Regions from separate parts of the Candidatus Nitrospira allomarina genome, predicted to be linked through region 1. Evidence: riboswitches for the same ligand, from Rfam matches in the RefSeq annotation. Region 1 holds a riboswitch; each other region holds the start of a gene.
What was found. A riboswitch is a leader RNA that binds a small molecule or an ion and turns the genes downstream of it on or off. The one in region 1 is predicted to bind cyclic di-GMP.

Region 1 (3,130 bases):
GGCCAAACAGTTTGAACCATGGATGGGACGAAATCCAGAGGAAGTGCAATTCGATCAAACCAATCGAATCATGCAAGATAGTTTATTAGCCTGGATGCTTGTACAAGACGGGCGAAAGGTGGTGGATGGGGCTGTACTGTTTTATAATCCCCAACTGGTCCAGACTCCCCGGTGGGCTCAGGTCAACCGTAAAGTGGCAAAAATTGGCGGACACGAATTCTTTAATAAGCACACCATTTAATTAGTCGCGAACAACAGGCGTTTTTCGCAAATTCCTGGGTCGAGGCGCCCGGGATTCCCCATCCTCAATACGTTTCAACTCTATGCGGAGGTGTCGAATGGCACCGGAATGCACCCGACAGACCCCAGACTCGGTCAGACCCATTTGCCGCCCAATTTCTTTCATCGTCAATCCGGCATGATAATACGATTGAAGCACCTCTTGCTGGCGGGCCGATAATGTCTGTAGGGCCGCTGACAATGCCGCTTTCATTTCTGCATCCGCACAAGCCACAAAAGGGTCCAGATGGTTAACATCCGGCAAAACATCACGGAGGGTACATTCATCTTCTCCCTGCCCAACCGGCTCATCCAGACTAATTAAACGAGGATCACACCCGCCCACTCCTTCTACTTCTTCAATGGGTACGCCCAACAGGGTGGCCAATTCCTGTGTGGTCGGTGGCATCCCATTTTTCTGAAGATGCTCTTCAACTTTTTGTCGCACTTGATCTCGGCGAGATCGCACAGACCGAGGAACCCAATCCATCGACCGAATTTCATCTAACATCATCCCACGAATGCGATATTCGGCAAATGTGCGAAATTTAATATCGCGTGTTGGATCATAGCGCTTCAACGCCGACAACAGCCCCATAGCCCCTGCGCTGGTCAAATCCTCGACATCCAGGGAAAAGGGATTCCTGAATGCCATAATTCCAGCCATCCGACGAATCGTCGGGAGAAACTCTAATAAAATCCGGGTAACATGTTCCTGATCGAGCTGGACCTGTGCTTCCGTATGTTCTGCATTTTTCGGACTAACCGAACCGAGGTGAGACGAGCCGAGTTCTTTAATACCAACTGCTGTCTTTGTGAAAGATTGTGCGTCTTCGTTCATGTTTTGGCCTTTCCAGGGTGACCAAAAAAAGCGCCCAATTCCAGGGAATGGGCGCATGAACGAACGCATGGATCCACCAACACAGTTCGGTAACCAGACGAACCCTGAAACACCAACGTTCTCAGGGTTTCTTGGCTTTGCGCCCTACCCTCACGGATAGTTTGCCCTTGTCACCTGTTGAATTCGTTATTCGATAATTACAACCTCATATAAGTGATGGGTTTTTGAGGTTCCCCGATTAGCGGTCTGCCTTGGATCCCCGGTTTCTCTCCTATTCATCGACCTCTATCTCTATGGAAATGTTATCGGATCCGAGTCAGGGGGAATTAAGAAAATCCCTTGCGTGTTTATGAGAAAACTTGACAAGTTCATACATCGCACAGCATCAAAGACCAACACGAATGGTGAATAGGAACGGATGATCAAAAGCCCAATCACACATTCTTTCCAATGCTCTTCATGACAATCGTGGAACCCTCATTTTAGCCTTAAAAAAAGATTAATCCCGATGATCAAAAACATGGCTGTGGCAATCCAACTGCCAATGATCGGTAATACCGCTCCATTTCGTCCTAAGACAATGCCGACCGAATGTGCAGCCCAGAAAAAAAACCCAATTGCCAGAGTTTGCCCAAGCCCTTTTGCTATTCCAACCTCACGCACACCACTTCCGCGGAGACTCACCGAGATCCCTAACAGTATCATCACCAGAGGAACGAGAGAGTATGCAATTCGAGACCAATAATCAGTTAAAAAACGATGAGGACTATGACCATCTTCTATCAACCTTTGAATATAGTCATGCAATTGATACAAGGACATATGCTCTGGAGACTGAGCTAGCCAATTCTGAAAATCATCAGCCGTGAGAGAGAGAGGCAACGACTGCCGTGGCAGACTATTCACTTGCATACGTTCTTCATCCTGAAATGTTCGCTCAATTGCATGCTCCATTATCCATTCCTCACCAACAAATGTTGCCCATTTCCCTTCAAGAATGCCTTTGAGACTGAAGCGATCGTCAAGCGTGTACTGGTGAATACCATTCAACCGAAACCCATCTTCTGTCACTGAATCAATCCGCATAAGGTGATTGCGTCCCACCCGAAGCCACAGACGTTCTGGAGTAAGTAAAAGGGGTTCTGGTTTATTTTGGATTAAGACCGATTGAACAAATTCAGCTTTAATATTGGCCAGAGGAATCAACACGGCCGTTAAACTCAGACCCACGACACTCACAAGCCCGCCAAAGATAAAAAAGGGAATGGCAATTTGATAAAAACTTAACCCACAACTGCGCATCGCCGTGATTTCACGAGTCCGATTAAGCCCACAAACCGTCAAAATTGACGCCATTAGAGCCGCCAGCGGGGCTAAGAGAAAAGCAATTTCGGGAATTCGATAGACAAAAAAGCTGAAAATAACGGTTAGGTCTGCATCATATTTCAAAAACTTTCTCAATTTTTCAAAAAAATCCACAACCAGATAAATCGTCAGCACGGTCACAAGACACATTAGGAAGACGCGGCTGAACTTCCCAAACACATACCAAGAAATTTTTTTCATGATCTAACTTGCTTGAAAGGATTCTGGATCATTGTTTTCCAGCTTGAAATAGCAGGAATCCTGTGAAGCAGGCTAGGATAATGTTAGGCATCCACGCACCAAAAAACGGAGAGATCACCAAAGTCGTCACGAGAAACTCTCCCAACACATTTAATAAATAAAATCCGATAACCACGCCAACCCCAATCGCAAACCCTCCGGCTTTCCCGGACCGCTTCGACACAATCCCCACCGGGACGCCCAATAACCCCAGCACAAAGGTGGCAACGGGAAAGGCGGTGTCTTTATGAAACTCTACTAATCGACGAAGGGCTCCAGCGTCCGTTCCACCTGATTCCTCCAATTGCTGAGTGAGATTTTGGTAGGTTTTCCGTTTTGTCTTATCTTTCACCGAGGTAAAAGGCGAAGATAGCCAAAAATCATAGGTATCAAAGGTGACCCGAT
Region 2 (3,130 bases), 1.1 Mb from region 1:
CTCATCAACCATAACCATGCCACTTGGAAAGGCATCAATAAAGAGATTCAAACGAGCTTGTTTTTCTTCCAATTGGAGTTTGACCCGTTCCATGTCATCGAGCAGGTTCAGCATGGCATCATTCTGTTGTTTTAACTCCACTGTCTGCGTCTCAAATTGCTTTTCCAGATCATCCTTTAATGATCGAAGCTTTTGGCTTGAGGAGAGATTTCTTAAAACCATGAACCCGGTAACCCACACGCCCAAAATAGATAGTAACCGGTTTACCAGGGCGTAATTCTCCTCAAGACCGGGAGGAGATGTCCAAAACCCCGCAATAATTAAGACGGTCGACACCCATATGGAGCCCATAGTAAAAAGCTTATGGTGGCTCGGTAAGGTAGCCAGCACGACCAGAACGTAGAGCACACCCTCGGCAATTCCCAGATGCGTCATTGAATCCAAACAGAAGAAAGCGAAAGCCATTAGGGCGATAAACACTATTTGAAGATTGAGATTTAGTAAAAGAGACGTATGTTTAATGACATTCATACAAATGGTCCCCGTATTGCCAGCTTAGTCATACAAGGAAAAGTTTTAGGTCAATAAAGAAATGTTGGGATAGGGTTGCGGCTGGTGTGTGGCGAGTGAAAGCCTGTTGATTTCCTTTTTCAGTTCAAGCATACGAAGTTCTTGATCGCACAAATGCAGGTTAAGTCGGCGCAATTGATTGTTGGCTTTCTGAAGGTGTTCGCTTTGAGATCGGGTGACAGCTTCGATGGTTTTATGTGTCTGGATTTCCTTTTTCATTAAAAGATTGGATTCTTGTAAAAGAAACGAATTTGGCAGTTTGCTCGCCTTATAAACCAGTGGCCATAAAGCAATCGCCGTAATTACCGAAATGACGGCAGTAAAAAGTTTGCCTAATCCTTCCGGATAATAATCGGGTTTCCATATGGTCCATATGTTGAACATATGTGTCATGCCACAGGCTAAGATGAACGCACAAAACAAAAAGATAATAGGTTTGAAGGGCAATTTCCCTCCTATCTTTGTGAAATACCAGAGTGCCAGGGGAATTGAACAATAGGAAAGCGCAATGAGACTGTCTGAAATGACATGTAACCACAACAGCGAGGAATCCCAAAGAAAACACATCCCATGCGGCATAAAATTGTTCAACGGTTCAAGAAATGGCGACATCCGGGCTGCCCTCCAGATTTTTTCCAGTGGATCTATTGGATTGACAAAAACGAAGTTGTGTTTTGTGGAGTCCGTTTCTCTTTCAATATAATTCAGGATTATTGTTAATGCCAGAGGAGGTGCGGACGTGTAAGTGCAGTGCGATTCCAATACGTCGGTGATGTCCTCGTGAAAAACAAGGCACAATTTGCCGAGCTGAAAACTCAGCCTCATTTTCAAAAGGACCCTCGATCTTTATGTGCGACTTGAGAACGTGTCTCCTCCTCTCCATGACGCCACAACTCCTATGTCGCAGGCCAATGTTGAGGTTAAGGTTTGGGGTCATGGGCCGATAAGGAATGATAAAGTGAAAATCGCAAACCACCCGTGAGGTTGGGACGCAAAGCCTAGGGACCTTTTCTCTCTGACAGTTAGGAAGGTTCGCCCGGTTGCCACTTTACACGAATCCGCTTGGGTAGATTTGCGCCAATCTTTGCAGGAAGATGGCGTTTTTTTTGTCATGGTTGTGTCACAGTCTGACGGGAGCCGGGTATGAGTACAGGAAACGATGGTGCGTTCCGCTCACGGATGATCAGAAAAGCGCCCGTTCCCTCAGAATGGATAACATCGCGAAGGAGGATAGTTGTCAATGGTAAAACATTCGGTCCCTGGGGTAATTTTGATCGCTGAAGACAACATCGACGATTGTGTCATCGCCTGTCGAGCGTGGGAGGAAAGTGGAATAAAGTGTGATATTCGACTGGTTCACAATGGTAGAGAGGTGTTGGATTTCCTGTACCGTCGCCGAAAATTTCGGAATCTCCAGATCACTCAGAATCCTGATTTGATCATCCTGGATTTGAATATGCCTCGGATGGATGGACGACAGGTCCTTCTGGAACTGCGTGCAGATCACCGCTTATGCAGTATTCCCGTCGTCGTGTTTTCCGATTCCAAGATGCCGAAGGATATGGCCGAGTCCGAAACGATTGGAGCCCTTGAATATATTTCCAAACCGGAAAGTTTTTCCGAATATGTGGAGATCCTAAAACATTTAGGCCAATTTATTTTGAAAAACCCCGGGAGACTGGTCTATGCGGGCTGTTGAGGGTGTCCAGGGGGATGTTCCTCTTAAAATTCTGCTGGTGGAGGATGATGAGGATGATGCCATTATCACGCGCAGTCTTCTGCAATTTAGCTCCGGCCCTCCTCTCATAGTGGATTGGGCTCCATCGTATGAGGCCGGGTGCGCCTCCCTCGAACAGCAACAGCATCATATCGGGTTGATCGATTACAACCTCGGATTGAAAAACGGGATTGATTTAGTCAAAGAAATACAGGCAAAAGGCTGCCATATGCCGATCATTATGCTGACAGGCCAAGGGAATGAATCGCTGGTGGTCGAGGCAATTAAGTCCGGTGCCATAGACTATATCCCTAAACATATTCTTTCAACCGAAAATCTAGAACGGGCTATTTGTCACGGATTGGAAAATTCCAAACTGACCAATGAATTGAAATTAAGGCAGAGCCAGCTTGAACTATCCAATAGGGAACTCGAAAAGAGAAATGCCGAGATCCGGCGGTTTTATCATCTATTAGCTCATGAGTTGAAAACACCGCTCACGGCTGCATGGGAATTCGTCAATATTCTTCTAGAACAGATTCCCGGATCCTTGAATACATCTCAAAATGAATATCTCACCGTCATCCAGGAATGTTGCGCCCATTTAGATCGCAATATTAATGATCTTTATGATATTACGCGTCTAGAGACGGGAAAGTTACGGATACATATTCAGCCGTGCATCCTGGAGCCGATAATTACCGATGTCGTAACCTGTCTCGGTCCAAAGGCGAAATCTAAAAATATCCGGTTGTCCGCTCATTTCGATTCCTCTCTTTCCACTGTGAAGATAGATTCACAGCGAATTAAACAAGTATTACTCAATTTAGTCGGCAATGCTCT
Region 3 (3,130 bases), 710 kb from region 1:
CGGCAAAGCCGACCTCCTCTGGCGCAACACCACTGATGGCCACACCGCCATATGGCTCATGAATGGAACGGCGATTGTTTCCACAGGTTTTCCGGCGGGTGTATCGTTAGGGTGGCAGATCGCGGGCGTGGGCGATGTGAATGGGGATGGGAAAGCCGATGTCATTTGGCGTCATGACACCAGCAGCACAGTGGCCATCTGGCTAATGAACGGCTTGACCATCACGTCCACCGGCTTTCCAGGGAGCGCCCCGACAGTTTGGGAAATTCAAGCCCTTGGAGATGCCAATGGCGATGGCAAAGCTGACCTCGTCTGGCGCAACGCTACAGACGGCAATACCGCCATATGGCTCATGAATGGAACGGCGATAGCCGCTTCCGGCTTTCCTGGGACAGTGTCGCGGACATGGCAGATGTCGGGAGCAAACGATGTGAATGGTGACGGAAAAGCCGATATTATCTGGCGCAATCGCAGCAATGGAGGAGTGGCGGTTTGGCTGATGAACGGTTTGACCATCACATCCACGGGCTTTCCCGGAGCCACTTCCACAGACTGGGAAATTCAGTAGCACTAATATTACAAACACAAGAATGGTAACGACATAAGGCCCCGGACCTAACCTGAAGAAGGGACGTCTGAAAAATTACCACACGGGAGGACGAGGCGAGACCTTAACCTCAGACGACGGGTCAATCATAACCGGAAGGCAACTGCCGTACGGACAAACCAGCAGGTTAGACCCTCTCACAAACACCAAGCAGGCTTACCCCCACCTTATCTGAAAAAACCTCCCGCCCATTCTTCACAAATTCTCTCCCTTGCCCCGACTACCTCGAATTTTGCTGATTTCTTATCCTACCTTGAAGGTCAAACGCGGCCAATTCGAGGATATCGGAAGTTTTTTCTACTCTTTGAAACACGACATGGAAAATTGGGAATCCATCCTCCCTCAACCGTAGCACTCATTCCGGTATTTAGCAGAGAGCGATCACCTAGGCCTGCCTTTTCCTTTGATAGGATGCCCGGATGCAAACATTGGTGCGAGTGTATTTCCTCCTTTGCCAATAGAGATACCTGATTGCCACCAGAAGGTATGAAGGAGAAATTCTCTCCCTGGGGGATCCAACATTTCTCTAGCAGCCGAAAGAAAAAAAAAGGCAATTTTCTTCTGGAGATCGCACCTTCATTCACAGAGCTTCATATTTTTGCATCAAACACAATTTCCTCCAGTTGGTTTAAAGATTTTTCTCTCAAAAGTTTTTTGTACTTCCCTATCGCTGCTACCCCTAAAGTTTTTCTTTACAGGTCCGATATAGTTCGGCAGACCGTTTGGAGGTCTAGGGTACAAACCAGAGCAACAGACGGCAAAAGAAAGTCCGCCAATTCATGAAATCCTCTTCCCGAAACGGCACACCTATTGTGAAGTAGGGTCGCAAAACCAGGAGTCAGGTCCCCAAGCCTGATCGTCCGGCCACCGAGGGAAGGCGTCATTCGCAGGGGGAGGAGAGGATGAGGACTTCGGTCCGAATACCACAAGGAGTCGACTATGGTCCGCCCTATGATCCCCTGGAATTTCGCCACCAGAACTGTTGCAGGCCTTGCATTCCTGTTCATCGGATTATTCAGCAGCCCGGCCTTCTCAGCATCTTCGGTCCAACTAACCTGGGACGCAAGTCCGGAACCGGATTTAAAGGGATACAATGTGTACATGGGAACATCCCAGGGGTCCTATAACACCACAAAAAATATCGGACTCAACCCTTCCTTTGTTTTTCAGAACTTGTCGCAGGGAATGACCTATTATTTTACAGTCACGGCATATGATCAGACAAACAACGAAAGTCTACCCTCGGAAGAAGTGAGTGTGAAAATTCCCGATATCATTACACCGACAACCCCTGGAAATCTCACGTTGACTTCAACATCAGGCACCCAAGTGGCCTTTTCATGGACAGCTTCAACCGACAATGTCGGCGTAACCGGATATGATGTGGCCCGGAACAATGTGACCATCGGGCAATCTACCACCAATGCCTTTGTGGATAAAACGATTAGTCCGGGCATGACTTACCTCTATACCGTCAAAGCCCGGGATGCCGGCGGGAATGTATCCGCATCGTCAAGTCCACTTTCCGTATCGGTCCCACTCGTCCCACCACAAGATATGATCTCGCCGTCGGTACCCCAAAACCTCACGTTGACTTCAACATCAGGCACCCAAGTGGCCTTTTCATGGACAGCTTCAACTGATAATGTCGGCGTGACGGGATATGATGTGGCTCGGAATAATGTAGTCATCGGGCAACCCACCACCACTGGCTTTGTGGATAAAACCATCAGTCCGGGTATTTCCTATTTCTATACCGTGAGGGCTCGGGATGCCAACGGCAATGTATCCGCATGGTCGGCCCCCCTGCAGTTCACTACTCCCCAGGTAATGGCCCAACTGGAAGTGTTCGTCAGCGGTAGTGGATCCGTCCTTTCGACTCCTGACGGAATTAATTGCCCACGACGAAGTTGCTCAACCAACTACCCAAATCAAACTGTCGTGACCTTGACCCCTAACCCAAGAAATGGTTGGACATTTTCAGGATGGTCCGGCAGCTGTACCGGGACTGCAACATGTTCATTAACACTCACGGGAAACAGAACCGTTCAGGCCCATTTCACGAAGGGTTCTCAGGCAGGTCCTGGCAAAGACTCTCGAAATGTTAAAAGACAAAGACGAACGAGATGACTCTCACACCCTTCACCATTCCCTGGATGGCGGGCATGAGTAAAAATTATCCGAGAAATTAGGGGTGTCAAGAAACAAAACTGTAGGCCGTCGCGGATGGGCATTTCGGGAAATTCAAAAATGAGGTGTCCGGTCCGGAATATCAGAAAGGACTTCAATCGGGGTCAAGAACCGAATGTCCCTGCACAGATGGCGGGTAATAACAGTTAGGACATCCAAACGGCCACCGCACACGAATATAGCACGGAAAATTACTTCCCCCCTTAAGAAAAAATCCGGCAACCACCCATTAGTATTTTCATTCGTGCCGCGCCCCCACGCGGCACACCTACTCCAACAAATTCCTTCCATCCAAAGACAGATTTCAATTGTCTACAATAGTCGATTCCAAGT

Region 2: linked by a shared signal. The riboswitch ahead of PP769_RS10935 (response regulator) and the one ahead of PP769_RS15790 (sigma-70 family RNA polymerase sigma factor) in region 1 are both predicted to bind cyclic di-GMP.
Region 3: linked by a shared signal. The riboswitch ahead of PP769_RS18595 (fibronectin type III domain-containing protein) and the one ahead of PP769_RS15790 (sigma-70 family RNA polymerase sigma factor) in region 1 are both predicted to bind cyclic di-GMP.

What each region holds. Positions count from the first base shown of each region.
Region 1 covers NZ_CP116967.1:3,554,870-3,557,999, forward strand. Annotated here, with positions in the region: gene PP769_RS15785 (cell wall hydrolase) at 1-241, shown strand, start outside; gene PP769_RS15790 (sigma-70 family RNA polymerase sigma factor) at 242-1,120, opposite strand; cyclic di-GMP riboswitch class I at 1,206-1,296, opposite strand; gene lptG (LPS export ABC transporter permease LptG) at 1,598-2,686, opposite strand; gene PP769_RS15800 (LptF/LptG family permease) at 2,715-3,130, opposite strand, start outside.
Region 2 covers NZ_CP116967.1:2,462,039-2,465,168, forward strand. Annotated here, with positions in the region: gene PP769_RS10925 (PAS domain S-box protein) at 1-531, opposite strand, end outside; gene PP769_RS10930 (hypothetical protein) at 577-1,182, opposite strand; cyclic di-GMP riboswitch class I at 1,527-1,618, shown strand; gene PP769_RS10935 (response regulator) at 1,811-2,269, shown strand; gene PP769_RS10940 (hybrid sensor histidine kinase/response regulator) at 2,256-3,130, shown strand, end outside.
Region 3 covers NZ_CP116967.1:4,263,391-4,266,520, forward strand. Annotated here, with positions in the region: gene PP769_RS18590 (Ig-like domain-containing protein) at 1-568, shown strand, start outside; cyclic di-GMP riboswitch class I at 1,398-1,479, shown strand; gene PP769_RS18595 (fibronectin type III domain-containing protein) at 1,547-2,737, shown strand.